DNA from 2 places in the Piscibacillus sp. B03 genome. Region 2 is predicted to be linked to the other one. Evidence: predicted binding sites of a transcription regulator. Region 2 holds the regulator's gene; the other holds the start of a gene.
What was found. Region 2 encodes NrdR, which represses ribonucleotide reductase genes. Its sites were predicted from a motif close to AACACNATATATNGTGTT; they were not measured.
Positions count from the first base shown of each region.

Region 1: a site for NrdR is predicted at 12,857-12,874, ahead of ACTWQB_RS07905 (vitamin B12-dependent ribonucleotide reductase). Genes of this name have one in related genera too.

Region 1 is NZ_JBQQCO010000009.1:60,155-76,211, forward strand. Features, by position in the region: gene accC (acetyl-CoA carboxylase biotin carboxylase subunit) at 1-4, opposite strand, end outside; gene accB (acetyl-CoA carboxylase biotin carboxyl carrier protein) at 19-519, opposite strand; gene ACTWQB_RS07835 (SpoIIIAH-like family protein) at 691-1,275, opposite strand; gene spoIIIAG (stage III sporulation protein AG) at 1,279-1,914, opposite strand; gene spoIIIAF (stage III sporulation protein AF) at 1,917-2,525, opposite strand; gene spoIIIAE (stage III sporulation protein AE) at 2,539-3,702, opposite strand; gene spoIIIAD (stage III sporulation protein AD) at 3,721-4,095, opposite strand; gene spoIIIAC (stage III sporulation protein AC) at 4,110-4,331, opposite strand; gene spoIIIAB (stage III sporulation protein SpoIIIAB) at 4,350-4,862, opposite strand; gene spoIIIAA (stage III sporulation protein AA) at 4,798-5,793, opposite strand; gene efp (elongation factor P) at 6,021-6,578, opposite strand; gene ACTWQB_RS07880 (M24 family metallopeptidase) at 6,600-7,661, opposite strand; gene aroQ (type II 3-dehydroquinate dehydratase) at 7,664-8,116, opposite strand; gene ACTWQB_RS07890 (YqhR family membrane protein) at 8,161-8,661, opposite strand; gene ACTWQB_RS07895 (SA1362 family protein) at 8,834-9,166, shown strand; gene ACTWQB_RS07900 (patatin-like phospholipase family protein) at 9,199-10,089, opposite strand; gene ACTWQB_RS07905 (vitamin B12-dependent ribonucleotide reductase) at 10,189-12,747, opposite strand; gene ACTWQB_RS07910 (rhodanese-like domain-containing protein) at 13,031-13,423, shown strand; gene gcvPB (aminomethyl-transferring glycine dehydrogenase subunit GcvPB) at 13,513-14,976, opposite strand; gene gcvPA (aminomethyl-transferring glycine dehydrogenase subunit GcvPA) at 14,969-16,057, opposite strand, start outside.
Region 2 is NZ_JBQQCO010000002.1:83,014-99,070, reverse strand. Features, by position in the region: gene pheT (phenylalanine--tRNA ligase subunit beta) at 1-1,346, opposite strand, end outside; gene pheS (phenylalanine--tRNA ligase subunit alpha) at 1,365-2,399, opposite strand; T-box leader at 2,450-2,680, opposite strand; gene ACTWQB_RS02135 (TrmH family RNA methyltransferase) at 2,729-3,475, opposite strand; gene sspI (small acid-soluble spore protein SspI) at 3,574-3,786, shown strand; gene ACTWQB_RS02125 (M42 family metallopeptidase) at 4,054-5,139, opposite strand; gene ACTWQB_RS02120 (dUTP diphosphatase) at 5,219-5,704, opposite strand; gene ACTWQB_RS02115 (TVP38/TMEM64 family protein) at 5,755-6,333, opposite strand; gene ACTWQB_RS02110 (DUF1294 domain-containing protein) at 6,387-6,647, opposite strand; gene rplT (50S ribosomal protein L20) at 6,715-7,071, opposite strand; gene rpmI (50S ribosomal protein L35) at 7,106-7,303, opposite strand; gene infC (translation initiation factor IF-3) at 7,331-7,834, opposite strand; ribosomal protein L20 leader region at 7,947-8,092, opposite strand; gene thrS (threonine--tRNA ligase) at 8,215-10,155, opposite strand; T-box leader at 10,405-10,627, opposite strand; gene ytxC (sporulation protein YtxC) at 10,676-11,488, opposite strand; gene dnaI (primosomal protein DnaI) at 11,606-12,538, opposite strand; gene ACTWQB_RS02075 (replication initiation and membrane attachment family protein) at 12,550-13,929, opposite strand; gene nrdR (transcriptional regulator NrdR) at 13,952-14,413, opposite strand; gene ACTWQB_RS02065 (hypothetical protein) at 14,505-15,245, opposite strand; gene ACTWQB_RS02060 (glyceraldehyde-3-phosphate dehydrogenase) at 15,640-16,057, opposite strand, start outside.

The DNA of each region.
Region 1 (16,057 bases), on a different contig from region 2:
TCACGGACAATCCCTCCTTTATTTCTTTTTCACTCTGAATAATGGTTGTCCGTACTCGACTAATTCACCGTTCTCAACAAGTACTTCTACGATTTCACCTTTAACTTCTGCTTCAATTTCGTTAAATAGCTTCATCGCTTCTACAATACATACAACTGAATTCGCCTCTACTGTCGATCCAGCTTTAACATAAGGATCATCATCCGGCGAAGGAGACTCGTAGAATGTTCCAACCATTGGCGAAACGATTTCATGATCGTAATCAGTTGATGCTTCTGTTGTTTCTTCAACTTTTTCTTCTGTCTTTGGTTCAGTTTTCACCTCAGCTTGTGAAGCTGGATTTGCTGGCTTAGGCTGTTCTACAACTGGTTGTTCAGTTACAGCTTTACTTACAGTTACAACTTCTCCGTCATTCTTTTTTAAAGTTACTTTGGTACCATTTGATTCATAAGTAAAATCTGATATTGAAGATTCATCGATAAGTTTTATTAGTTCTCGAACCTCTTGTACTTTTAACATATTATTGGCACTCCTTTTACTTTTTAATAACAGGTACTAATAATTCCTACTAACATTGTACGACAAGTAACTTATTAACTTCAACTTATCTTTAAGTTTTTTTGTTCAACATTTATAAAACAATAAATCCCATACCTCTTAGATATGGGACTTCAAAAATAGTATTAGTGTTTAGATGTCATCTTCTTGTAAACTTACTCTAACATCCATAATACCAAATTCATCTCTAGCCATTTGCATTAATTGGTTCGCTTCAGTTTTAGATAACTCTTCAGCTATAACTGTAATTGAAACAGTTTCTTCATCTTTTTGAACTAATACATCACGGTAGTCTTTCTCATAACGAATTGTGTTTTCTAAGTAAGATTCTTTCTGAGAAATTGTACGAATATCCTGAATTTGCTCCATTGCTTCATTTACTTCATCTGCTGAAGAATTGGATGAAGCTAAAACCGCTTCCCATTGTTCAATTAATTGTTCTCTAGTATCTTGCTTTTCTAGACGAGTCGTAGCAAACAGATCATCAACACTCATACCAGATACATCGATATTACTTTCTCCTGATTCAGAACCTTCTCCTTCTTCATTGTTATCTTCACCATCATTTGTTTCTTCACCATTTTGGTTCTCTTCCGTATTTTCATCATCATTACCCACAACTTCTACATCATTTGGAGATGTCATATAAAACACGCTTAATACAATTAGTAAACTTAACATTGTAATTAACCATACAGTTTGTTTTTTCAATACCATAAATTATTCCTCCCTATCTTTTGGCAATACTGAAATTCTGTGTGTTGAAACATCTAATAATCTAGAGACTGCTTCAACGACGCTTTGTTTCCGTTGTAAATTATCAACCCCCTCCGCAATGATTAGGACACCTCGAACGGACGGATATTTTTGCTGAATAAGTAATGGTTCTTCAGAATTGTTCTTTCTTAAGATGACTGTTTGGTTTTCGACGGTTTCATCCTCAACCTCTCGAGTTCCACCATTCTGATCTGTTTCGCTTGTCCGTTGGCGACCTGTTATTGTGTTTTTCTCATAAACTTTAAGAGATGATGCTTCCAATTGGAGCATAACTTGTACATTTGAAACGCCTTGTATGGAATTCAAGGCTGTTGCTAACTCATCTTGCATCTGATTTCTTAACTCGCTTGCAACATCATCAGAAGAACTACTCGGCCTCTCTTCACTCTTATCTAGAAATACTTCCTCCTCATTACTGATTGGGGCTGGTTCTTGTGGTTCTGAATTATTACTTGAGAAGATATTTGACACGATCAAAAACAGCAAACCTATTAAACCAATCAGAATGACATAAGACCGTTTTGTCGGTTGATTGCTTTCATCTTTCATTTTGAAAATCTTCTTTAGGCTCTGAAACATCCTTAATCCCCTTCCCAAATAAGTTGAATTTGGTTTTGTGTTATATTTAATTTACTTGCTAACATATCTTTAATTCGTGTTTGTTTTGCTGTATGTTCAGTTTCATCTCTTCTAGATGGAATGCTTATTATTTCTACATTCTGCACTTGGTTGTCCATTTTTTCTTCTAAATAAAATGTTACGGTCTGAATATCTTCTGCACTGTAATTCTCCTGTCCCTCAGCTTCTTCCATAGTGATTTCAATAGAATTCAACTTGAGATTATGCTGTTCTTCTAACTCTTTTTCTACTAACTCACGTATTTCTATCTGTAACTGTTCTAATATATATGCATGTTGTGAAGCTTGTATTTCTATTTTTTTAGAATTTATTTCATCTTCTATGTCATCTCCCAATACCTCTTCCATCTTCAGCTCCCACTCTTTAACAAATTGGTTAGGATTTATATTAAATAATTCCGTTAAAGGGTGAAGAAATAATAAGAAAATGACTAACCCAAACACTAATTTAATAACCTTGTCATGTTTCGTTGAAGGTATTAATAATGAAATAATTGTTGCTAAGAAAATGAAAAATACAATTTGCGAAATCCAGTCTGTAATAAACGACAAATAAGATCACCTCTTATCGGACCATTAAGGTTAAGTTCCCAACGATAATTAACATAACAACAGCGAAGAAGAACATTATTGATACAGCTAGCAAAGCAGCTAATATATAAAATATGTGTTTTCCCATAGTTTCTATTGCATCTGTAATTGGTCCATCTGCCACCGGTTGTAAAAGAGCTGCTGACAATCTAAAAATTAATCCTAAAACAAGGACTTTTAGTACAGGAAACAGTGAGATAATTAATAGAAGAACGACTCCAGCGATCCCGATTGAATTCTTCAATAATACGGATGCTGACAGCACTGTGTCAGTCGCATCCGTAAACATCCTTCCGATGACTGGTATAAAATTGCTAGTAACAAACTTTGCAGCCCTTATGGCCACTCCATCTGCAACTGCTGCATTGACACCTTGTAAAGACATGATAGAAACAAATAATGTTAGAAATACACCTAAAATAACAAAAGCTACTTGTTTTATGAGGTCAGCAAGTTTTGTGACATTATACTCGTTGTTAATCGTACTAGCGATATTCAAAATCGCTGATAGAAAGAACAATGGTAAAACAACCTTACTTATTAAAATCCCACTCACTTGAATGAAAACTAGAATAATAGGAGAAAAGAATGCAACTGACGCGATATTTCCAAAAGCCGCCATAAGGCTTAGCATAAGTGGTAATAATGCAATCATAAAATTGCCCATTCCATCGATGGCATTCGTTGTGTATTGAACAGCATTATAAAAACTTGTTATCGCAATAGTTAATAAAACCCCAAAGATAACCAGATAACTAACATTTGAAACTGTCTTGTTTTCAAAGGATCCAATCAGTAACTTAAGAAATACACTTAAAAGCGTTAGGAATATTAACATTCCTAGGAGTTTGCCATTTACAATCCACTCATCTATAAAAAATTTAAGAATACCTGAAAACCAGTATTTAAAAGTAAATACAGAACCATCTTGTACAGAATCTAACCAATGGTCCTGGCTTGAAAAGGGCAAATATTCTCTATAGTTGGCTAAAACTTGCTGCCATTGTGCCTGCATTTCCTCACTCTCTGTCCATTCTTTAGGCATCTCAAATAGTCGTTCATCATTGGCAAGCACACTAGATTCTGAGAATAGAACTATGAAAATAGCACATATGGTAACGTATCCCAACTTTTTCATAAAACGATCCCTTCTTCATTAACCAGGTATAAAACTCATTAAAGTCTCTAATACTGCAATGAATATTGGTAAAGCGAAAAGCAGGATAAAAATTTTACCTACTAATTCAACTTTTATGGCTATTGCTTCTAAGTCTGCATCCTTTAACAGTTGTGCTGTAAATTCAGTTATGTAGGCAATCCCAATCACTTTAAAAATAGTATCTAGATGGAGTAATGAAACATTAAACCGTGATACGATTTGTTGGATTACATCAAACAGTTGGGAAACCTTGTCCAACACAAATATAAAAACAATTACACCTGTAATAACGATTAACAAAAAACCAATTGTTTCATGCTTCTCGCGCACTAGAATGATTAACATCGCCGCTACAATCACGACAGTAAGCAACTGGAGTATTTGCATTACATAAATAAACCTCTAATGATTTGTAATAAAAATACAGATTTAATTTGTTGGAACAGTCTAGATAGATGATCGACTACAATGACTAGCACTATGACAAACCCAATTAAAGTTGCCCAGTGAGCAATATCTTCTTTTCCCATCTGTTTTAAGATTGTATGGATCATAGCGACGACAATTCCAATTCCCGCTACTTGAAATAACAAATATACATCGGCCATCTACCTTTACCTCCTAGTTCAAATGAATATAAGCGTTAATAATAAACCGAATAATACTCCCAGTGCACGAAACATATTAGAGAAACGCTTTTCCTCTTCTGAGGCATCTGATAATTCCCTCTGAAGGTGTACTTTTGCTAACTGTATTTGCTTTTGTTGTTGTTCCAAATTATGAATACCTAGTGTTTGCCCAAACTGCGTTATAATTTCTTTCTCCCTTTCTTTCATAGCTGTGTGATGCCATTTTTGTATGAAAATTTGTTCCCAAACATCGTTTAATGATTCAGAAGACTTTATAAGTTGTTCTGAAATATCGTAAAATATATAGCCTAATGGTGGGGTTAGCTGTTTGGATATTTTATTTAATACTTGATGAATAGGCTCTTGTCCGTATACCATTTCTGCTTCCATAATTTGAAGCGCATGTAATAACTCACGTATTTGCTTAGGGCGTTTCGCATAATTTCTAGCGATATCGATTCCGACCCACGTGCACGTGAACAGTATCAGAATAGCTCCGATCCACTTCATTTTGATTTCTCCTTATGTGATTCTTAATCATTTTGAATTCTTGATCATAAACTTGTTTCACTTTACCAGGCTCTCTTTTATAATCTAGCAATACAAAACGGTCAAAAACTTGGTCTTGAAACAACGGTTGAATCGAAGGACGTTTCCTAATTTCATTTAAGGTGTATCCGTGAATACTACAAATAACTTGTACACCTGCTAAAACGGCCTCCTTTATACTTCTCACATCTAATTCATCACCGATCTCATCAACAACTAACACTTCTGGAGACATGGACCGAATCATCATCATCATACCTTCTGCTTTTGGGCAGTCAGCCATAACATCTGTACGTGCTCCAACATCATGCTGAGGAACTCCCTCGTATGGAGCTGCAATTTCTGATCGTTCATCTATCAAAGACACTCTCATACCTTTTCGCCCATCAAAACCGTCACTCACTAAACGAACGACATCTCTTAATAAGGTTGTCTTACCAGTCTTTGGCGCACCAATAATCATGGTGTTCAGAACTTTATTAGCTGCTCGATCATAAATGAATGGCATAACATTATTAGCTGTACCTTTATGCTCTTTCGCCACACGAATATTAAATGATGAAATATGTGTAATTGCCTTGACCTTTCCTTGAGATAAAGTTACTTTACCAGCAATTCCGACACGGTGACCTCCACGGATGGTAATATAGCCATTGCGCAATTCTTCCTCCATACGATATACAGAGTGCTGGCTTATTTTCCCTAAAAATTCTTTTGCATCTTTTTCATTAAAAACATACTGTTGGCTAAACTCTGTATGGTCGTGAAAAACAAGCTCTATTGGTTTATTCATCCTTAATCGGACCTCTTCAAGTTGATCTTGTTGTTGAGGATTTAGTTCTAAAATCATAAACTGAATATCCGCTGGCAACATTTCTAAGATCTCTTTCATGTGACATCCTCCTACTTAGATATCACTATTCTATGAATGCTATTTCTTGAATATGAAAAAAGAGTATAGTTAATCTATTAATTTTGAGTTAGGAAATATGAAGAGTTTTTAAAAGAATTTTGAAAACATGAAGGGGGTACATAAGGAAATGAAGCTAAAATAAAAATAACCCGAACAATGACTTGGAATAATAGTCATCGTTCGAGTTACTTGGTTTAGTAAAAAAATTAAGCTCGTGATACGTATTTACCATCCGTTGTACTTACAACTAACATGTCACCTTTATTAACAAAGAAAGGTACTTGAACTATATGGCCAGTCTCTAATGTAGCTGGTTTTGTCCCACCACTAGCTGTGTCACCTTTTACTCCAGGTTCTGTGTCAATCACTTCTAACTCAACGTTATTTGGTAGCTCGATCCCTAGAGTATCACCTTCATACATTAAAACAGTAACTTCCATGTTTTCTTTCATGAAGTTAAGTTCACTTTCAATCGTCTTTGAAGGTATTTCAATTTGTTCGAAAGATTCAGTATCCATAAACGCATGGTTATTACCATCTGCATAAAGGTATTGCATTTTACGACGTTCTAAATGAGCTTTGTTAACCTTTTCACCAGCTCTAAACGTTTTCTCTTGTATATTACCATTCTCTAAATTTCTTAATTTTGAACGAACGAATGCCGCCCCTTTACCTGGCTTAACATGCTGAAACTCAATTACTTGCCAGATTGAGTTATCTAGTTCAATTGTTAATCCAGTCTTAAAATCGTTTACAGAAATCATTATAATTTTCCTCCTCAATACTTATAGAGTTATGAGTTCTTTAGGTGCGAATGTCAAAGATTCATTTCCGTTTTCAGTGATGACTGTATCATCCTCAATTCGGCAACCACCAACATCTGGTACATATATGCCCGGCTCAATTGTAACAACCATTCCAGGCTTTAGTACAGTGTTTGAACGGAAAGATAAACCAGGACCTTCATGCACATCCATTCCTAGACCATGACCAGTCGAGTGACCAAAGTATTCACCATAACCCTTCTCTTTAATGTAATCACGCGTCAGAGCATCTGCTTCAATTCCAGTCATGCCTGCTTTTGTGTACTCCATGCCGCGTTTTTGTGCTTCCAATACTACATCATATATCTCTTTGAGCTTGTCGTCAATTTCTCCAACAGCTACCGTACGAGTAATATCAGAACAATACCCTTTATATAATGCACCAAAATCTAAAGTGACTAATTCACCAGATTGAATTTCCTTCTCTGATGCAACTCCATGTGGCAGTGCAGATCGATACCCTGATGCGACAATAATATCAAATGAAGATGATGTAGCTCCATGACGACGCATAAAGAACTCTAGCTCATTTGAAACATCAATTTCTTTAACACCAGGTTTTATGTAAGATTGAATATGCTCAAATGCATCATCAGCTATTTTTGCAGCTTCTTTTAAAATGCTTAATTCCTCATCTGTCTTTATTAGACGTAACTCTTCAACGACACCTGAAACTGGCACAAATTCTGCACTTAATTCATTATGGTAATTTTCATAAGTTGAGTACGTCATAGTATCTTTTTCAAAACCTAGCTTATTAAGGTTTAATTCTTTTACCTGTTTAGCTACTTCTTCATGAATGGGACCTTTGTGTTCTATAATTTCAAAACCTTTGACTTCATCATTAGCTTGCACCGTATAACGAAAATCTGTAATAAACAGAGCTTGATCCAAGGTAACAAGTACAACCCCAGCAGTACCAGTAAATCCAGTTAAATAGCGTCTATTCTTACCATTCGTAATCAAAATACCATCTAGTTTTTTCTCATTCAGTTTCTCTCTCAAATTACTTAATTTGTTCATTATTAATCCTCTCCCTTTCTATGATCTAATAGTTTCACCAATGCATAAGCTGCGATTAAGTAACCGTCAACCCCAAAACCCATAACTTGCCCAGCTGAAACAGGTGAAATAAGTGATGTTTGGCGGAACTCCTCACGATTATGTATATTTGAGATATGCACTTCAACAACCGGAGGAATAATCGCCTCTATTGCGTCACGAAGTGCAATGCTTGTGTGAGTATATCCTCCAGGATTGAAAATCACTCCTGAGTATTCCTGATGGGCTTTGTGCAATTGGTCAATTAACTCCCCCTCATGATTAGACTGAAATACATCGACTTTTATTCCTTGATTTTTTAAAAAGTCTATGACATCTTTTTCAACATCATGAAGCGTTTTGTTCCCATAAGTTGACTGGTCTCTCTGCCCCAATAAATTCAAGTTTGGACCATTTAACAGTAATACTGGTTTCATGACAATTCCCCTTAATATTCTGTCTATTCATTAGTTTATCATAACTAGACTTCTTTTTGGACATGATTCGCTTCAATTCGACGGTCATGATATTCATATGAAATTGTATACCCTACAAATACGCCATATAATACAAACTGACAAATTGTCGTCACAATTGTGTCGCTTGAAAGATCATAGAATGATGGTACATAGTAGAATAGTGGATTCATAATAATAAACACAAGAACCCACAAACCCATACCAAACATAATGCCTGGCATCATACCGTGTAATTTCTTCATAAGCAAATAATACGCTAATGCTGGTATAATGCCTAAAACAGTTAATATCGCTAAACTAATTAATTCTCCAGTTAGACCTTCCGTCCATCCACCTGAAAAGAATGACCTAAGAATAAATGTAGCATGCGACACCTCAGAAAATTTGAAGAAGTAAGCAATTGAACTAACTATTCCCCAAATAAACGCTCCGACAACACCACAAAACAAACTTTTTAGAAAAACTGATCGTTTACTTTCTTCTTTGTTGTGCTTTCTTGACATCGTACATCCCTCCATGAAAATAGTTTGTACGTTACTTAATGAATCATACCTTGAAATGTTGGTATATACGTTTGTGGTGATTTTTAGTAAAATATACATAGAATACCGTATATTAGTTGTTACACATGGTAAGATATTAATATATTAATTGATACAGTGAAAGGAGTCTGTCATGGGTCAAAAAGCAAAGTATTTCGTTTATGGAATCATTGGTTTAGCTATATTCGGACTCATTTACAATTTATTTGTAAATCCTGTTAACTTCTTTAAAAGTATTCTTATGATGCTAGGGTTTGCTGTTGTGATCGGGGTTGTCATATATTATCTATTTGTTGGTAGACATAAGGGCGGCCAGGACTCTAATTATCGAAAAGCTTTAAAACAATCACGCAAAAAGTACGGCAAAAATACAGTACCTTTCACAAAACAAAATGGCCCAAGTAAGATACAACGCACTACAAAAAAGTCTTCTCATTTGACTGTTATAAAAGGCAATAAAAAATAGCTGAACATATAAATCGTTCAGCTATTTTTTATTTAATTATTTGACCTTTCAAAATAACTTTGAGCGCTGTTTTTTCCTAAATTATATAAATACTCTTTTTGCTCAATACTCAAATCAAAATCTGTTGCCTTTATGTTCTCTTTAATGGGTATAAACATTATGTTTTCCGCTTCATTTGAAGATATGTATTTAGTATCATGAGCATGAATCATCGTAGATATAATCGCTGGTAGCATATCAAATGCGGTTTTGATATGTTGTCCAGGTACCACAGAATCATAAGAGCTTAATTTAATTCCTAATGTTGGCCTATTTTCCTTAAGAGATTCTTGTTGAAATAACCAATAAGGAAAGTTACTTAATGTTCCCCCGTCAATAAAAACATATTGATTTCGACTTTGAGTCGTTAATTTAATGGGTTGAAAGAAATAAGGAATGCTAATGCTAATTCTTACGGCTTTAGAAACTCTAAAAGTATCGGGCTTTATTCCATAAATGTGTTCTAAATCATTAGGAAATACAGCTATTCGACCATTTGTAATATCTGCACCTATAATAAATAACTTTTCTTTTAAATCTTCAAACGTACGAACACCTTTTGCTAATAATAAATCGTCAATCCATTTCTCAATATATTTACCTTGATACAACCCTAAACTATAGTACATCCACAACCATTTTATAAAAGGAATTCGTTTTGCAAGTGGGTGAGGATCTAAAAATTTTTCTGTATCAAGATCATTAATAATTCTTTTAATATCACTGGGCTTATAACCTGCTGCTATAAGTGCTGCAATTAATGCACCTGCAGATGCACCAGCTAACCGACAGAATTCGATACCTCGACGGTCGCACTCGTCTAACGCACCCAAAAATGCAAATGCTTTTATACCTCCACCTGAAAAGACGCCATCAACTTTCATGTGACCCCTCCATCCATTGATGCACATATCATTTTATGTTTGGAGGATAGTAAATAGAACATATAAGAAAAGCGCCTGGTAGCACCAGACGCTTTAATTCTATAAGCCACATTTTAATTGGGCACCACAGTTTGTACAAGTGTTACATCCACCGACATCTTCTATATTACCCTTACGACATACAGGACAAGTATCACCAATTTCTGACCCAATATTGACGTTTGTTTTATCTAATTCTTGGACCGTTTCCATTAACACTACTTTTTTCTCTTCTTCTTCAAATAGCTCCTGTTGTTCTGAGATATCATTTTCTTCTGCTTTCAGAGTTAATACTTGAGTGTCACGGCTACCGTCAACATAGACGGTACCACCTTTTGCTCCACCTCTGTATAGACGGCGATAAACCTTCTCAACTTGATCTACACGGTAACCTTTTGGAGCATTAACGGTTTTAGAAATTGAACTATCAACCCAACGTTGAATAACACATTGTGTATCAGCATGTGCCTCTGGTGATAAATCCATTGCTGTAATAAACCATTTAGGAAGCTCATCTTGTGACGCTTCAGGGTGTTGCTTGTAATACTCTTCAGCGATATCTGCTTTTACTTCAATAAATTTACCTAATCGACCGCTTCGGTAATAAGTAAATGAGAAGTAAGGCTCTAAACCAGTTGAAACACCAACCATTGTACCAGTTGAACCAGTTGGGGCTACTGTTAGTAAATGAGAATTACGAATACCATACTGCAAGATACCTTCTTTAATATCTTCAGGCATTTTTTGCATGTAGCCTGTACTAACAAATTTCTCTCTTAACACTTTTGTTTCATGATCAGTTTCACCAATTAAAAATGGGAAACTACCTTTTTCTTTTGCTAACTCAATAGAAGTTCTATAAGCTGTCGTCGCAATGGTTTCAAAGATTTGATCTACCATTTTATTTCCTTCATCTGAACCGTACTCTGTCTCACAATAGATTAGAAGATCATGTAAACCCATTACTCCTAAACCGACACGGCGCTCACCAAGAGCTTGCACTCTATTTTCGTCTAAGAAATAAGGTGTCGCATCAATGACGTTATCTTGCATTCTAACTCCAACTTCGACCGTCTGTTTTAATTGTTCTAAGTCAGGTTTCTTTGATTCTTTATCTGCTATATTAGCTAAGTTAACGGCAGCTAAGTTACAGACAGAATATGGTGCGAGGGGTTGTTCTCCACATGGATTTGTTGCAACCACTTTTTGACCATAAGCCTTAGCATTGGTTTCTTTATTCGCATTATCTATAAAGAAAATACCAGGTTCGGCAGAGTAAGTCGCACAGATGTTAATAAGATCCCAAAGTTCTTTCGCTTTAATGCGTTTATAAACTCTAATACCGTAACCTAAGTTTTCCCAATCTCTTACGTCTCCATATTCATGCCAGTGCTCGTTGTAAAATTCCATCTCTTGTTCTGAATAGTTTTCTACATCTGGAAAGCGTAAATCATACTCAAGATCATTCTCTACCGCTTCCATAAATTCATCTGTGATACATACAGAAATGTTAGCCCCCGTTAGAAAATCCGGGTTATGAACACTATATGTTCCACCATCTCTAAGTTTAGATTCTGCTTCTCTAATATTTTCATCAGAAAAACCACCTTGTCCAGGAATATGTTTGTAGTTAACAATCCCCTGGTACATCTGCTCTTCAGCTGTGGTTAATGGGGTGAACTTTAATTTATCTTTAGCTAACTGCTGAATAGTTTCATCCTCTATGTTTTCTATTAAATATCTAAGAATCCTAGGGTTTTGCATTTTAGAAATAATGAATTCTATAACATCTGGATGCCAATCATTAAGCATAATCATTTGAGCACCGCGCCTTGATCCGCCCTGTTCTACTAAATGCGTTAGTTTCGCTATATCATCTAGCCAAGATACGGAACCAGATGACTTACCATTTACACCTCTAGCTAAAGCATTTCGAGGTCTAAGTGTCGAACCATTCGTTCCAACGCCGCCACCACGTGACATAATCTCCATTACTTGTTTGCGGTGATCACTAATCCCTTCTCTTGAATCTTTCACAAACGGCATCACATAACAGTTAAAATACGTCACGTCTGTGTTCGACCCTGCACCATAAAGAACTCTACCTGCTGGAATGAAGTTTAAATTAGATAGTTCTTCATTGAATTTCTCAAACCATTCCTGCCTTTTTTCTGATGTGCGCTCAACTTCAGCTAGTCCAGTCGCATTACGTCGAGCAATCTGTTCATAGTAGATTTCTAACGGTTTATCAATTGCACTGATCGATCGTTCTACAATACCCGTCTCCTGCTCCGACTCTTTCTCTAATACATGTATAAAGTCTTCTTCTACTTTAATTTTAGCCTTTTTAGTTTCTTGATTAATTGATACAATATATCCTGTACCTCTAGCTGGAAATTTTGGGTCGTCTTTAACTGTTAAGACAACAAAATCTCCTTCTTTTAATGTTTTCTTTTCTGTGTCTTTAAAGGCATATCGGTCTAACATAACCAACCTTGACACACCTTTATGCGTTGTATGCATATCTTTGGTGATGGGATGTACTTGTGGAAACTGTTTGATATCATCATTCAAACGGTCCACATCAATTTGAAAATCCCTAGTTTTCACACCTTGCATGTTGCCCCTCCTCATTCGACAAATTATTTATTGGTCAAATTTTCTTGATGAGTTAAATGTAACAGAACCAAAATTTATTTTCAATATATAGTGTGAACTTTTTAATATTATCACTATATATTGTGTCGTAAAGCATAACCATCAATTAAAGTCAACCGAAAAAATTGTCGAATTTAAATTAAAAATCAATAGAAGTTTACTACTTAACATATTTTCTCTTTGAATATTAAAGCCATGCCTTATATAATATAATATAGACAGAGAACAGAGAGAGGGGATCATAATGGAGATCATCTTATCTATCTTAATTGTTATTGCTGCTTTTATTCTAATTGGTGTCTTTCGATATATTAGAACCAATAAATTTTTAAACACTTTAACTGAATCACAATTTATTGAAGGCTATCGTAAAGCTCAATTAATTGATGTTCGTGAACCTAACGAATTTGAAAGAGGACATATACTAGGTGCGCGTAACATTCCAATGTCACAATTAAAACAACGTTTACAAGAAATTCGTCCTGACAAGCCGGTTTATTTATATTGTCAAAGCGGACAGCGTTCTTTAAGAGCTGCAACAATACTAAAGAAGCAAGGTTATCAGGATCTAAACCATCTTAAAGGTGGCTTTCGTAAGTGGACAGGTAAGGTAAAAGTGAAGAAGAAAGCATATTAAGATTCCAGAGCTCATCTGGAATCTTTTTATATCCCAAATTTAAAACACCTCTATATATGGATATTTTCCACTATAGAGGTGTTTTGAAATTAGTCTTTATAATAACGTAAAACTGGTTTTCTAGCTGCTTGTGTTTCATCTAGTCGACTTATAACAGTCGTATGTGGTGCTTCTTGAACTACTTCTGGGTCTTCTTTAGCCTCATTAGAAATTTGAATCATTGCATCAACGAATTCATCTAGAGTTTCTTTAGACTCTGTTTCTGTTGGTTCAACCATTAAGGCTTCTTCCACATTTAACGGGAAGTATATTGTCGGTGGATGATAACCAAAGTCTAATAAGCGTTTTGCAATGTCTAATGTACGAACTCCTAATTTCTTCTGATTCTTACCTGATAGCACAAATTCGTGTTTACAATGTTGTTTAAATGGTAACTCATACTCATCTTGTAAACGACGCATCATGTAGTTCGCATTTAATACAGCATTCTCACTAACTTGTTTTAAGCCATCTGGACCCATAGAACGAATATAAGTATATGCTCTTACATTAATTCCGAAGTTGCCATAGTATGGTTTTACACGACCAATTGAATCTGGACGGTCGTTATCAAAGAAATACTTCTCACCATTACTTGTTAATACTGGCTTAGGGAGATATTTAGCTAACTCCTCTGATACACCAACTGGTCCTGAACCAGGTCCACCACCACCGTGAGGGCCTGTGAATGTTTTATGAAGATTCAAGTGAACAACATCAAATCCCATATCGCCAGGACGCGCATAACCCATAATTGCATTTAAGTTAGCTCCATCATAGTATAAACGTCCTCCGGCTTCATGAATGATGTTAGCCATCTCAACAATATGTTCTTCAAAAAGACCTAACGTATTTGGATTTGTCAGCATAAGAGCTGCCGTGTCATCACCCACAACACGTTTTAGGTCTTCTAGATCCACTAAGCCACGTTCATCTGATTTAACTGTAACTGCGTCAAATCCTGCAACGGTTGCTGAAGCTGGGTTCGTACCGTGCGCTGAATCAGGAACGATGACTTTCGTACGATTATAGTCACCATTCGCTTCATGGAAAGCACGAATCATCATAAGTCCAGTCCACTCACCATGTGCACCAGCTGCTGGTTGTAGTGTCACTTCGTGCATTCCTGTTATTTCAGCTAATGTTGTTTGTAAATCGTACATTAAACCAAGTGCACCTTGAACAGTATCTTCATCTTGATATGGGTGAATTTGACTTAGTCCTGGAATACGAGCAACATCTTCATTAATTTTAGGATTATACTTCATTGTACAAGAACCTAATGGATAGAAGCCTGAATCTACACCATGATTACGTTTAGATAGTGCGGTATAATGACGCATAATTTGAAGTTCACTTACTTCTGGTAATTCTGGTGCTTCAGAACGAATATAGTCAGGTCCAAATTCTTGATCGATGTCTACATCTGGTACATCATTTTCAGGTAAGCTATATCCAACTCTTCCTTCTTGACTGAGTTCAAAAATTACTGGGAAGTCTTTTTTATTAGCCATTGATATCACCCAATTCTTTTACAAATTGATCAATCTCTTCTTTAGTACGGATTTCAGTTACCGCAACAAGTAAATGCTGTTTCCAACCGTCTCTTACTCTTCCTAGATCAAAACCACCGATATACCCTTTATCAACTAATTTTTGATTAATTTCTTTAATATCTTTGTTAACTTTTACAACAAACTCGTTAAAGAATGGTCCAGTGTAAACAACTTCAAAACCAGCTTCTTCAAATTGCTTTTTAGCATAACGTGCTTTCTTCATATTTAGAACAGCCATCTCTTTAACACCTTGTTTACCTAATGCAGTCATGGCAACAGAAGATGCTAAAGCATTTAAAGCTTGGTTAGAGCAAATATTTGATGTAGCTTTATCACGACGGATATGTTGTTCACGTGCTTGTAATGTTAATACAAAACCACGTTGGCCCTCTTCATCTACTGTTTCACCTACTAAACGTCCTGGAACTTTTCTCATTAATTTCTTAGTCGTTGCAAAGTAACCACAATGAGGCCCCCCAAATTGTGCTGGAATACCAAAGACCTGAGCATCCCCGACAACAATATCTGCACCAAATTCGCCCGGTGGTGTTAAATAACCTAAAGCAAGTGGGTTACTAGATACTAACATCATCGTCTTTTTCTGTTTAGAAATTAATTCATTTACTTCTTTTAGAGGTTCAACTTGCCCTAAGAAGTTAGGGTATTGAAGTACAACACTAGCTGTATCTTCATCTAATTCTTGTTCCAATTGTTCTAAATCCGTTAAACCATCTTTTACATCAATCTCAACAATCTCAAGACCCGGTCCTTTTACATAAGTATGTATTACTTCTAACGACTCAGGATGGATTGCTTTTGATACTAGAACTTTCTTCTTTCTAGTTTGACCTGCAGATAAATTAACAGCTTCTGCTAGAGCAGTCCCTCCATCATACATAGATGAGTTAGAAACTTCCATACCTGTTAGTTCACTAATCATTGTTTGGAATTCAAAAATCGCTTGGAGCTCACCTTGAGAAATTTCTGGTTGATAAGGCGTATAAGCTGTATAGAATTCTGACCTAGAGATCACATGATC
Region 2 (16,057 bases):
CCATTTAATTCATAGTCGAAACGTAAACGCTCAATGATATTCTTCATTTCATCAACTGTAATCTCAGTTCCAATTTTTTGATTAATTTCTCTAGCGTTAAACGTTACTGATGTTGGTGTCCATTCAGTTGATCCAGCCTCAACCATTTCACCAAGTACTTTTCCACCAGCAATACCTACTAATAATTCAGCTGCTCTTGCTGCTGCCTCTTTTACTCTTGTAATATCGATACCTTTCTCAAAGCGCGCGCTAGCTTCACTACGAAGCCCGTGGTCTTTAGAACCTTGACGTACGACACCAGGGTTGAAGTAAGCCGCTTCAAGTAAAATTGTTGTCGTATCATTTTGAACTTCCGATTCTTCTCCACCCATCACACCAGCAATGGCATGTGCTTCTTTTCCATTCGTAATGACTAAATGTTGAGGTGTTAGAACACGTTCTTCTCCATCTAATGTTTTAATCGTTTCACCTTCATGCGCCATACGGGTTACAACTTCTTTTGAATCAAAACGGTCATAATCGAATGCGTGTAATGGCTGACCATACTCGATTAAAACATAGTTCGTCACGTCAACTACATTATTGATAGGACGAATCCCTGCACTGATTAATCGATTTTGTAACCACTGAGGTGATGATTGAACCTTAAGATCTTTAATAACCCATGCACCATAATAAGGGTTAGCCTCTTGATCTTGAATTTTTACTGAGATATAGTCACTTGAAGGTTCTTGAGCAATTAGAACATCTGGTTCAGGTAACTTAATCTCTTTTTCATAAATAGCCGCTACTTCATAAGCGACTCCGATCATGCTTAAACAATCAGAACGATTAGCCGTAAGCTCAATTTCAATAATTTCATCATCAAGGTTTAATAAAGGGCAAGCTGGTTCTCCAACTGTCACCTCTTGATGAATCACATATATACCATCTTTATATTCTTCAGGAACGTTTTTCTCATCATAACCTAATTCTTGTAATGAGCAGATCATCCCTTCCGATGCTTCTCCACGTAGTTTTGCTTTTTTAATTTTCAAGCCACCCGGAAGACGAGCACCTGGTTTTGCAACAATAACGTGTTGGCCTTCAGCTACATTCGGAGCTCCACATACAATTTGTGCTAACTCACCTTCTCCAACATCTACTTGGCATAAATTTAATTTATCCGCATTCGGATGTTGCACACATTCTTTGACATAACCTACAACAATCTTGTCATCATTTAAAATAGGGCCTCTAACCTCTTCAACTTCAAGACCACTCTTTGTCATGTCTTCTGCTAAATCATTTGTATGAATTCCGTCTAAATCAACGTATTGTTCTAACCATTTCCTTGATACTAACATCGTTTATTCACTCCTCCCTTATACACCGTGGAATTGCTTTAAGAATCGAATGTCGTTTGTGTAGAAATGACGAATGTCTTCAACACCGTATTTCAACATCGCAATTCGCTCTGGACCCATTCCAAAAGCAAATCCTGAATATTTCTTCGAATCGAAACCTGCCATTTCAAGGACGTTCGGGTGAACCATTCCTGCACCTAGAATTTCAATCCAGCCCGATCCTTTACAAACCGAACAACCATCGCCATTACAAATTTTACAAGAGATATCCATCTCAACTGATGGTTCAGTAAACGGGAAGAAACTTGGACGTAAACGAATCGCACGGTCTTCACCAAACATGTGCTTTGCAAATGTGTTTAATGTCCCTTTTAAATCACTCATACGGATATTCTCATCTACATATAGCCCTTCAATTTGTGTAAATTGGTGTGAGTGTGTTGCGTCATCTGTGTCACGACGGTAAACCTTACCCGGGCAAATGATTTTTACAGGCCCTTTACCTTCATGTTTTCTTAACGTACGAGCCTGAACTGGTGAGGTTTGCGTACGCATTAATAATTCTTCCGTAATGAAAAAGGTGTCTTGCATATCACGAGCTGGGTGATTTTTTGGTAAGTTTAACGACTCAAAGTTGTAAAAATCTGTTTCAACTTCTGGTCCTTCTGCAACCGCATATCCCATGCTTGTGAAGAGATCTTCAATATTTCGGATGACTTTTCTTAATAAATGGGGTCCACCTTCTTGCACCGGACGACCAGGTAACGTCACATCAATCGATTCTTCTTTAAGTTGTTGTTCTAAAGCAGCTTGCTCTAACTTCGCTTGCTTGCTTTCTAATGCCTCTGTAATTTCATCGCGAACTTCATTTGCTAATTGACCAATAACAGGGCGTTCTTCTTTAGAGAGTTTACCCATGCCTTTTAGCACTTCTGTAATCTGACCTTTTTTTCCTAAAAAGTAGACTCTAACATCTTGAAGCTTCTTCTCATCTACAGCTGATTGAATTTGTTCCAACGCTTCTGCTTTAATTTCTTTTAAACGTTCTTTCACCCTTGATCCTCCTCAAAAAATTTTACAAAATAAAAAACTCCTCCCTATAACAAAGGGACGAGTTTGATTCCGTGTTACCACCCTAATTGATTACATGCTTCGTAATCCACTTCATTTCGATAACGGACGAACTGCCGGGAAACCTTTACGCTCTAACGGTCCAAGTTCCAGCTCCTGAGTGAAATTCGGCTTTTCAATTGATAGAGTACTTTCAGTCTGAGGTACTCTTCCCTGTTAATCAATAAACAAAAAAGCTTACTTGTCTCATTCACAGCTTTTAAACATTCAATTGTATCTAAAATGTATTATAGATAATATTTCAAATTTTATCAAGTCAGAAGTGTAAAGTGATATAGCACTATACTAGTTGCTACACCCACGTTTAATGATTCGCTGTTTTCATTAATCGGAATATAAATCGTTTCTGTTACTTGATCCAGAATATCTTGATTAACTCCATTTCCTTCATTCCCTACTATAACAGCAAAATCATTTGTTTTAATGCTATTCAATGGCTTCGCGTTTTGTTCTAAGGCAGTTCCATATACAGGGATATCTTTTTGGTTAAGCTCTTCAATCCAATGAAATAAATTACCACGTACGACGGGAATATGGAATATCGCACCTTGTGTCGCTCTAACCACTTTATCATGAAACAGGTCGACTGTACCTTTTCCTAAAATCACGGCATCTATATTAAATGCTAGAGCGCTTCTAATAATTGTTCCCACATTACCAGGGTCCTGAACCGCATCTAATAATAAAACTTTTCGAAACGCTTCTTTTGGGAGCTCCTCTTTTTGATGAACAACTGCCATGATCCCTTGTGGTGTTTCGGTTTGTGATAAGTCTTTAAACACATCATCGCTGACCAACGTCACGTTATTCTGACTCCACGAAATTGGTATTTCTTCATTTTCAGTAACAATAATGTTTTCAATCATCCAGTTGCTCTTTATAGCCTCTTCAACTAAATGCCAACCTTCAACTAGAAATTGACCATGATCGTCACGATATTTCTTTTTATGTAATTTTTTCCATTCTTTAATGTTTTTATTCTGTTTTGATTCAATCATGACAGTTCTCCTAATTTGTTTTTGATACCATCATACATAGTTTAGTATGAAATGGTCAAACTACACGTAAAATGTATAATTAAAAAGAGGTGACCATATTGGATTTAAATTTAAGAAAAGCCATTAAAAGTAATATTGCTGGAAATAATGAAGAAGAATTAGAAGCAACCATTTTAGACGCAATTAAAAGTGGAGAAGAGAAAATGCTCCCGGGTCTAGGTGTGCTATTCGAGATGATTTGGCAAAGTGCAAATGAAGATGAAAAAGATCAAATGCTAACGATTTTAGAACAAGAGGCACAAAAACTTTAATACCTATTATGTAACGCACCAATCACATCCGGTTGGTGCTATTTATATCATGAGGTTATTTCCCTTAACGCGGATCGATATATATTCGGGAAAAGGGACCGATAAATTCCGAAAAGGGACCGATAAATTCCGAAAAGGGACCGATAAATTCCGAAAAGGGACCGATAAATTCCGAAAAGGGACCGATAAATTCCGAAAAGGGACCGATAAATTCCGAAAAGGGACCGATAAAAAAGCTGTCCAATTTGTTTGGACAGCTTTTTCACTTTAGTTAAAAGTTAGGTTTTCAACTGTTTCACGATCTAATTTTTTAATGACGTGAACAAGTAGATTAACTGTATTCTCAAAATCATCACGATGTAGCATAGCTGCATGTGAATGAATGTAACGAGTCGGTACTGTAATAGATAATGATGGAACACCGTCACCAGTTAAGTGAATCTTACCTGAGTCAGTTCCACCACCAGGCATAGACTCGTATTGGAATGGAATATTATGCTCTTCTGCTGTATCGATGACTAAGTCGCGGACGCCTTTATGTGAAACCATTGATGCATCGTAAAGAACAATTTGAGGCCCTTTACCTAATTCACTTGCTGCATCTTTATCATCCACACCTGGCATATCCCCAGCAATTCCTACATCTACACCAAAGCCGATGTCCGGCTGTACAGCATGTGCAGAAGTACCTGCACCACGTAAACCAATTTCCTCTTGAACTGTTCCTACACCATAAACAACGTTAGGGTGTGATTCATTTTTCAGACGCTTAAGGACTTCAATGGCAATTGCGCAACCAATACGGTTGTCCCATGCCTTAGCAAGAAGCACCTTATCGTTTTTCATCGGAGTGAATTCAAAATAAGGAACAATTGAATCGCCTGGGCGGACACCAAATTCTTCTGCTTCTTCCTTGTCTGCAGCCCCGATATCAATAAACATATCTTTAATTTCAACCGGTTTCTTACGTGCTTCAGCTGATAAGATATGTGGTGGTTTAGAACCAATTACACCTGTTACGTCACCTTTGCGCGTCATAATAGTAACGCGTTGAGCTAACATAACTTGGTTCCACCAACCACCAACTGGTTGGAAAAAGATAAAGCCATTTTTATCGATGCGAGTCACCATGAAACCAACTTCATCTAAGTGACCTGCGACCATAACTTTTGGTCCATTCTCCTCACCAGTTTTCTTCGCGATTAAGCTACCCAAATGATCCTGAGTCACTTCATCCGCATGTGGCGTTATGTACTTATTCATGACATCACGCGGTTCCTTTTCATTCCCAGGAATCCCTTTGGCATCTGTTAGATCTTTCAGCATAGTAAGTGTTTCATCTAATTTAGCCATGCTCTACCTCCTATATAAATTAACTAATATAAAGTTTACACCTTTTCCATTATAAAGGTTTTTCAAACATTTCACAAAACTAATAACCAGATTGTTGTCGCTCGTGATTAACTTTATTTTTATCTAAATAAGCTTGATGTATATCTTCTTCAGTAAAATTAAGCTTTAGACCAATTTCTAAGTATGTACTAAACATTTTTTGATAATGCATGTTTGTAGGATTTAATTTAAACCGATTAATTTTTCCATATAATTTATGAAATAGATCAGTTAATGAATAATCTTGTGTTGAGATTTGCGAGCCATTGAATAGATAGCCATAATCAATACCAATTGAAAGCAAGAAATGAATTCCGTCTACAAATTCTTCTAGAATGACGGACGTTTCACTAGGGCCTTTTTGTGACCAATATTTAAAGCAACGTGTTTCATTTGCTAGTTCGCTAACTTCAACAATTAGCGCTAAGATCTTATCATCCATCACTTCTTCTCTTGTTAAATCATTACGTTCTAAAATGTCGTTATCTAATTTCCTTTGTAGTTCATAAAGGCTGTCCCACTTCATAATAAAACCTCCTTAAAAGATAGTATAACATGTGACAAAACACATGTTCACTACTTTTGGAGGTCAGGTGCAAAGAAGTCTTCCCATTTCAAGACAATCTCTTTTTTCCTTAATAAATAAAACGTTAATAAAATGATCCCCATTAGTATCAGTACATGATGGAAATGAAGAGTTTGAAACCACTGTCCGAATGACGTATACATGACCGCCAGCGGTACATTGGATAAAATAGATAGCTTAGCATACTCTTTAAAATTACGAGTCATTTCTATCAGTAAAATAGATACTAAATGAAAGTGAATAAATGGTGTTACACGTAATAACAACACTTGCGGAATGGTTAACTCACGATGTTTTCCAAACATTTTCTCACGAAGCCTGTGAAAACGATTAAATAGTTTTGGCATAGATTTAATGAAAAAGTAGAATATAAGACTTGATAACGTCACGCCAATTAATGAATAAACTGCTCCATAGGTTAGCCCAAACAGTAAGCCGCCTGTGATACAAATAAATGCTACCGGAATAAATAAGAAAGGACGAATGATATGAAAAAGGATAAATAGCATAGGTGCCACATACGTTGTTGATGTCATTGTATCCTGTGCCCATACCAAAGCATTATTCATAACTACCCCTCCTTTTATCCCTCTTGTATAACTATATGACATAAGACGAGCTATTATGACAAGTAAAGAGCGACTCCCAAAACAAGAACACTTAATATAGGCAACCCAAATTTAAAAGTCGAGTGATGTGTTTTATGTCGAAAAACACTCATGCCGACCCACATACCAGGCGCACCACCGAAGATGGCCAAAAGCCACAATGTCTTCTCAGGTATTCTCCATTGATGCAGTCTTGCTTTCCGTTTATCTAGACCCATGCAAACAAATCCAATTAGGCTAAGGATGATGATTAAATAAAACCAAATATAATCCATGTAATGTTCTCCTTTTCAGATACAATAAAACCCTGAAAGGACTAATCCTTTCAGGGCATTGTGTTCATTATTTAAGAGCTGATTTAGCTTGTTCTGCTAATTCAGAGAAAGCTTTCTCATCGTTAACAGCTAAGTCAGCTAGCATTTTACGGTTAACTTCAACACCAGCTAGCTTTAAACCGTGCATTAAACGGCTGTAAGAAATGTCATTCATACGAGCTGCCGCATTAATACGTGCAATCCATAATTTACGGAAGTCACGTTTTTTCTGACGGCGGTCACGGTAAGCATACTGACCTGACTTCATTACTTGTTGTTTTGCTGTTTTAAATAACGTTCTTTTCGAACCATAATAACCTTTAGCTAATTTCAATACACGTTTACGTCTTCTACGTGTAACTGTTCCACCTTTAACACGTGGCATTGTAATCCCTCCTAAATCTATCCGTTAATAAGTCTTATTTGTAAGGTAATAATTTGCTTAGACGACCTTCGTCCGCTTTAGAAACCATTGCACTTTTACGTAGTTTACGCTTCTGTTTAGTCGATTTATTTGCAAATAAGTGACTAGTGAAAGCATGTGAACGTTTAAATTTTCCAGTTCCTGTTTTCTTAAAACGCTTTTGTGAACCTTTATGCGACTTCATTTTTGGCATCGTAAAGTCCTCCTTCTGTAATAACTTTTACTTCTCTGCTTTTGGAGCAAGCATCATAAACATGTTACGGCCTTCCATTTTAGGCTTCGTTTCAAGTGTTGCCAATTCGCTACATTGATCAGCGAATCGGTCTAATACTTCACGACCTAACTCTTTGTGCGTAATTGCACGACCGCGGAAACGAACGCTTACTTTAACTTTATCGCCCTTTTTAAGAAACTTATGAGCATTACGTAATTTCGTATTAAAGTCATGTTCCTCAATAGCAGGTGTTAAACGAACCTCTTTGATGTTAATAACTTTTTGATTCTTACGTTGCTCTTTTTCTTTCTTCTGTTGTTCGAAGCGATATTTACCGTAGTCCATAATACGACATACCGGTGGTTTAGCGTTTGGTGCTACCAACACTAGATCGAGATTAGCACGATCAGCAATCTCTAAAGCTTCTTGACGAGATTTAATTCCTAATTGTTCGCCATTTGAGTCAATGAGTCGGACTTCTTTAGCTCGAATTCCCTCATTAACGTTCATATCTTTGCTAATAGTGAGCCACCTCCACAAAATTGTAAGAAAAACGATCGTTCGTTTTTCATTAACTCTTAACAAAGTTACATTGAATAAGGCATCCTCGACAAGTGTTTTGACCATAAAAAAAGTGTCGGTACACAGTTGCACCCACACATTATTTCATCAAAAAACATACTCATTCCGTATGTGTCAGAAATATGATGACCTGCCAACTACTCAAGGCGTCGATCAGGTGAGAAGCGGGTGCTTCTACTTGTCTATCAAATGACCTTATTTAATTCACTTTTAAAAGTATATAATGACTGAACAAAATTGTCAAGAGAAGTTCCTGACAACATAAAACAAAAAAAGCAGTTGTACTGTAAAAGCACAACTGCTAAACATTATAACTTATGATGTTTCACTTCATCAACCATTTGTTGCACAAAATCTTCTAAACCAATTGTGTCACTATCTTTTTCCCCGTATTTACGGACGTTAACTGCTTCATCATTCATTTCCTTATCACCTAATACTAAAGAATAAGGAATTTTCTGTGTCTGCGATTCACGGATTTTATAACCAAGTTTTTCATCGCGTACATCTAATTCAACTCGGATTCCTTCACGACGTAAACGATCTTCAACTTTCTTAGCATAATCCATATGAACATCTAATGAGACTGGAATTATCTTTGCTTGTACTGGTGCTAACCAAGTTGGGAATGCACCCTTATATTCTTCAATTAAGAATGCAACAAATCGTTCCATTGTCGATACCACACCACGGTGGATAACAACTGGTCGATGTTCTTTACCATCTTCACCAATATAAGTTAAATCAAAACGTTCTGGTAAATGGAAGTCTAATTGAACAGTCGATAATGTTTCGTCTTTCCCTAACGCTGTTTTCACTTGTACGTCTAATTTTGGACCGTAGAATGCCGCTTCACCTTTAGCTTCAACAAACTCCACATTCATCTCTTCCATTGTTTCTTTTAATAAAGCTTCTGCTTTATTCCACATCTCATCATTATCCACATATTTATCTGTATCTTCTGGATCGCGATATGATAAACGGAAGTAATAGTCGTTAATACCAAAGTCTTTATACACATTTTGGATTAACTCAACAACACGGATAAATTCTTCTTTTAATTGGTCAGGACGTGCAAAAATATGAGCATCATTTAACGTCATACCACGTACACGTTGCAATCCAGCTAGTGCACCTGACATTTCATGACGGTGCATTGTACCAAGTTCAGCAATACGAACTGGTAAATTACGATAACTATGAAGTTCATTCTTATAAACCATCATGTGGTGTGGACAGTTCATTGGACGAAGTACTAAATCTTCATTATCCATTTCCATTGTCGGGAACATGTCATCTTGATAATGATCCCAGTGACCACTTGTTTTGTATAAATCGACACTACCTAATACAGGAGTATAAACGTGATCATAGCCGAGCTTAGTTTCTAAATCGACAATATAACGCTCAATTGTACGGCGGATTGTCGCCCCTTTAGGTAACCAAAGCGGTAAGCCTTGACCTACCTTTTGTGAAACGGTAAAAATGTCTAACTCTTTACCAAGTTTACGATGGTCGCGTTCTTTTGCTTCTTCTAGTAGGCGTAAATGTTCCTCAAGTTGGCCCTTCTTCTCGAATGCTGTACCGTAAATTCGTTGAAGCATTTTGTTATTACTGTCTCCACGCCAGTAAGCACCTGAAATGTTCAATAGCTTAAACACTTTAATTTTTCCAGTGTGAGGTACGTGAACACCACGGCATAAATCAAAAAACTCACCTTGTTCATAAATCGAAATAGACTGACCTTCTGGAATATCGTCAATTAGTTCTAGTTTAAGGTCGTCGCCAATTTCTTTGTAGCGTTCTTTTGCTTCTTCACGAGAAACGTCAACACGACGAATTTCTAATGCTTCATCGACGATCTTCTTCATTTCTTTTTCAATTTTAGGAAGGTCTTCTGGAGTAATCGTTTCCTCCATATCAAGATCGTAATAGAACCCACCTTCAATAACTGGGCCTACTCCTAGTTTCACATTTGGATATAGGCGTTTAATTGCTTGGGCCATTAAGTGTGCAGTTGAGTGTCTTAACACTTCTAAACCTTCTTCATCACGGTAAGTAATGATTTGGATGTCGCCGTCTTCATTTAATGGCGTACGTAAATCGACCATTTCATCATTGTATTTACCAGCTAATGCTTGCTTCTTTAAGCCTGAGCTAATCGAAGCTGCAATATCTTCAGTCGTTGTTCCTTTAGGAAACTCCTTAACATTGCCATCTGGGAATTTGACTTGAATCATCTCTGACATGTGATCCACTCCTTTGTGATTTATTAAAATTTGATTCGCTTTCGGCGGACGCTTTCCTGGGGCACGGCCTCAACTTCTCTGAACTCATTTAGAAGTTGAAGGATGTTCGGCTAAGTTCGCAACGTCCTGTTGCAACGCCGAACTGACCCACATCCTGTGGCCCCTCGGCTCGTGCTGTTCCCCTAAGAGTCGCCGCCTTCACTCATCAAATTCAACTTTTAGATAAACAAAAAAACACTCATCCCTAATAAAAGGGACGAGTGTTATACCCGTGGTTCCACCCTGATTCTGTTTAATAAAACAGCTCTCTCAGACATCGTTAACGCCGATGGTACGTCAATCGCTAACTTCATAGCTTCACGATCGATGCTCTGAGGTGGTAAACAAGCAGTCATACTAGAAAGCTCTCAGCCACGACTTCCCTCTCTGTAAAGCTGTGTCGACTTGTTCATGTCCTCTTCTACGCACGTTCATAATATTTTATGTACGTATTATAACCATCTCAGAGAAAGAAATCAAGCTATTCCACAATTTTGTACGGAAACTGCTCCACCGGGAATAATTTAATACGCTCTTGAAAAATATTCATCATCCAATATAATGTATGCATATGATCATTTGATGCATACACATCAATTTGTTGAGGAGCAATTGACATTAGCGTAGAAATTAATTTTGTTTGATCATACTCCTCAATCACGCTAGTTCCAGACACTTTTCGAAAATGTGCTAACACCTCTTCTCGAATAGGTTGTCCGTGTGAGTCAAAGAACCGAATTCGATCCTTAATATTCACAATGACTTTAGGGAGCTTAGGCTTTTTTTTAAACACATAATGTCTAATGTCATTCATTTGTTCTTGAAAGTTTAACTCAAACTGCCATTCCTCAATACCGTAACCGACAATCTCTAACCAAGCGTCTTCATTTTGGAATAACGTTAAATATAAATGCTCCATATCGACGACGCCACGTGTTTCATGAGTGTATAAGTAATAAATCAGCCTTTCATATAAGGAAAAGGATAAATCCGTGTGTAACTCTTTAGAAATCGAACTGACTGATAATACAAACGGAACAATTTGTTCAATTTCTTCTTCGTGATAGTAATAGGCATTTCTTAATAAGTAATTAGAGACCCTCGGCACATAAAAGTTAACGATAAAAGGAAATATTAAATCAACTAAGCTTGTCTGCTTTAACTTGTTGTAACCAGATAGACGTACTTCGCTCCCTTTGATTCGTACGTCACCATTAAATGTCGATGCTAAAACAAATAGATAAAATTGATTAGCATCCTTCTCATCTTGAAACAGAAATAACGTCTCTTTCATGTTTCATCCCTCTTTCCACATCATTCACAGTAGTACAGTTTATGAAAGAGAAATGTAAAACATGAAAATTCGGACAAACTTTATTAAAAAAAGAGAGTTGAACTTGAGTCCAACCCTCTAGTTACGGTAATTCTCACCGATTACTTCTACTGGCTTACTGACTTGATTAATCCGTTCCATAATACGAGCAGCTTTTAATTGCTCGTAATCACCCTTACCTGATTTAGATAGAATCGATTCTAGTTCTTCTGGTGAATAGTTTGATGTAAAGAAAACTGGAAGACGCTCCATCATACGGTATTGTAGTATGGCTCCAAGCACCTCATCTCTAAACCAAGCAGATGAAAACTCAGCCCCAATATCATCTAAAATTAAAACTGAAGCATTTTTGAAGCGATCAATTTTTTGATTAATCGTCGAGTCATTAATAGATGCTTTCATTTCACGAACTAATTCTGGCATATAAATAAAATAAGTATCTACTTTTAATTCTGCCAATGCATTAGCCAATGCCGCTAACATATATGTTTTTCCAACACCAAATTTACCGTATAAAAATAATCCTTTGCTTGGAAGATCGTTTTGCGCTTGATCGAAAAACGACTTAACTTGAGCAAAAACATCTAACCTAGCTTCTTCGTTTAAATAAATCTGATCAAATGTTGCCTCATGAATTTCACGTGGCATATGAAGACTTTGTACAAATTTATGTTTTTCTAAATCTTCTAAATGTTTCTCTTGACGCGGGCATTCGTGATACCTTAGCTTAATTCGTTTATTCTCCAAACTAATCTCAGGTACATAACCTTGTACAACGTTTCGGCACTGTTCTAAAGAAGTGCACTTCTCACATGCCTTAGACGAAACATCATATTCATATAATTTGATTAATTGTTTATTAATTTGTTCTTCGGTAATTTCAGGATGTTCTTTTAAGAAAGCTTGTACATCCTTTGAAGATAGCACTTCTTTACGCATTTGTTGCATAGAATGCTGGAAGCTTTCTTTACCTTTCATCCATCGACTTAACGCTGATTGAATAGATTCCATGGAATTCACCCTTAATGCTTCGTTTTAGAATAATTTTTAATAAACGCTTCTAACTCTTCACGTTTTTTCTTAGTATCATGTTGGTTTACTGGCTTTTTGGTTGGTTCTGATGTTTGTTTCTTTTGTTTTCGCTCATCTTGAAACCATTTAGGTAACACTTCTTTAGAACGTTGTTGCCTTTTTTGGTTCTGGTTTTGATTTTTCTTTTGTTTCCATGTTTCATACATATGATGTTCACGTTTAGCAATCTGCATGGCTTCTTTTGCTTGTGAAATTCCCTCACGACTCCAGTGAGCTGCAATTGTCTCAATATAATTTTTAGATAGTTTATTTTGATTACGCTTTAACACATAGTCAACTAACACATTCATGACAGGCTGAGACAAACCATGCTCTTCCATAATGGTCGTGAGCATATCTACTTCTTTCATTGACGCACGTCCAGAAGCAGAAAGGTCTTCTAACAGCTCACGATGTGAGATTGAGTTAAACCTCTGAATTAGCTGCTCTTCTTTTGTTTTAGGTTCTTCATTTTGTGCCTTCTGTTCAGGTTGTTTTTCTGACTGGACTTGTCCTTTTGAATAAAGCCTAGGTGGTACACTACCATGTTTTTTATAAAAAATATCCTTACACATATCTTGAAATTCTTTACGATCAAACTGTTGCTTCTCATTAACTGCCCAGATAACGGCTTTTTCAAGCTCTAAAAAATCCACATCATAAATCTTAATCATTTTTTCCATAAAATCAAGGTTTGATTGGGTCAAAATTGATTGAGCTTTAATTTGCTGTTGGGTTAACATTTTATGAAGCCATTCTAAGGGAAGTTTAGTTTCAATTGCACTTGGATCTGTTTCTTCAACAACAGGTTCTTGTGGCATTTGGTCCGGGTTAATCGTCGTAAATACATCATCAAATGAATGAGTCACACTTTGAGCATTTGATGGTAGGATGACATCGCTTAGTAGTCTCTTTTTCAGTCGTTGATAAGCGTCTCGGCCAATGTGATGCTCCAATAAAGCAGATAACATCGGATCACCAAAAAAGCCTTGAGCCGAGTACGGTTTCTGCAATATATAATATAAAGTTCGATAAGTGCCTTCTTCTTTATAAGATTGGAGTAGACCGATCGCTTCCAACTTTTTCCTAGCTTCATAAAAATCATCTAGAGTCATATTCAGTGTATTCATCATTTGATGATGGGAAATAGAGGTTTGCGGTTGTTGATACGCCGATTCTTTCCATAGTGCTTGGTAAACGGCGATTCCTTTAATAGAAATCAGAGGTTGATACAACAGTGTTAAAACTGTTTCAGCATCTTCATAAAAAGGTTCTTTTTGAAATATCTTCAAGCGGTCGTTAGGCAACAGATGCCGAATCCGTTCGTTCATAGAATTACACCCCATACTCCCATTACTTTTTATTTTTATTAATCATTTCATTTAGTTCACTCATAAACACATTAATATCTTTAAACTGACGGTATACCGAAGCAAAGCGTACATAAGCCACTTCATCTACTTCAGCTAACCGATCCATAATTAATTCCCCAATATCATCACTTAAGATTTCAGAGTTCCCTTGGTTTCTTAAATCTTTTTCAACATCAAATGCAATACGCTCAATTTCTTCAATTGAAACCGGGCGTTTTTCGCAAGCTTTAATTAATCCTCGCTTTAATTTCTCTCGATTAAACTCTTCTCGGGTACCTTCTTTTTTCACAACGATTAAAGGAATTTCTTCTACTCGCTCAAATGTTGTAAAGCGATACTGACACGACTCGCACTCTCTTCTTCGTCTAATTGAACGACCTTCATCAATCGGTCTTGAATCTAATACTCTTGTGTTTTTTGCATCACAGTTCGGGCAACGCATCTTTTTTCCTCCGTAAACATACCGTAGTCTATACCTTTTTACTAGTATAACAAATTTTACAGTTAATTGAGAATAAAATATAGAAGGGGATTTAGATGTCATTGGGTCTAGAAGTTATATTATCTAAATATAATTGTTCTAATCTCAATACGGAAGAGAACATATGCATAAATTGATCGAGCTTGTGATCTTTGCCATCTAGTTCTTGATAAAGAAAGTTGATGTTGGGAGCAATTTCTCGTTTGACTTTGTCATCAAACACATAGTAATCACATAACGGAAAATACAATGAATCACAGTAAGGAAGTAATATAGCCACTATTATAGAGTACTTTTTCGGGGGTTGAATCATCGGATGGGGAAATAGAATTTCGGTAATTGTTTGTTTCTCACAATCTACAGCAAACGAACCATTTAGTGCAAACTGGTCGGAAACATAATAAAATTTAGGATAAATCTTATACCACTCTTTTAACCAAGAGGATAGTATGGGTCGTTTATTTAAGAAAGCTTGATGAGAAACCTTATATTGATAAACTTCATCAAAATCTTCATCATGTTGCATTTCGTATAGAATCTTCCACCAAAACACTAAATCAATGACCTTCTCTTGTTTTGTATTAGGAACCTCGTGTTCACGAACAAATCTTAACAATCTGTCTTTGGCATTTTCATAGTGATGAAAATAAGTCTGTTTATAAATTGGCAAATAAACCTCGCCTAATAATTCATCCATTAATTCTTCAGTCATTGGATAATCGTGACGATACGTTTTGGTACTAGTTGAATTCTGCATAAATTCATACACATTATTTGAATATTCTTCTGACATTCGCAACTCTCCTTTATCACATTGAATATAGTTACGAGAAAAGTATTCGACATTGCCCCTCAATTTCCTTCAAAATATTTTATTTTTTGCTCTGTTAAATTTTAAAGTTAATTTTATAATATTGATGCCCATAAAGTTGTTGAATTTTATTATAATGCACCAGTTCGGCGTTACAACACATGCTTCTTGCTTCACATTTAATTTCTAAATTTAAAACCGTGCTCTTTATCGACCCCACTTTACGATTTATCGACCCCTTATCAAAAAATATCAGCCACGAATTTTGTCGACTCGGTAAAAAAGTCTTTTTTATCGATCCCTATCGATAATTTATCGACCTTTAGCCACAAAAAAGCCAATCGAACTCTCGAGTACGATTGGCTTTTTAGCTTATTTACATAGTCACTTGACCATTTTTAATATTTTGGGAAACATACTTTGCTAAATCGACGATACGGCAGGAATAGCCCCACTCGTTATCATACCAAGCTAATACTTTCACTTTACGAGTACCCATTACCATTGTCGATAAACCATCAACAATTGAAGAATATGGTGACGTCGTGTAGTCAACTGAAACTAATGGCTCGTCATTAATAGATAAGATTCCAGCCATTTGTTTTTCCATAGCACTATAGAATGCTTGGTTCACTTCTTCAGCTGTCACATCCTGTTTAACATCTACTACTAAATCTACTAATGACACGTTTGGTGTCGGTACACGTAATGCCATACCATGTAGACGGCCTTTTAATTCTGGTAAAACTTCATTAATGGCTTTCGCAGCACCAGTCGAAGTTGGAATAATTGAT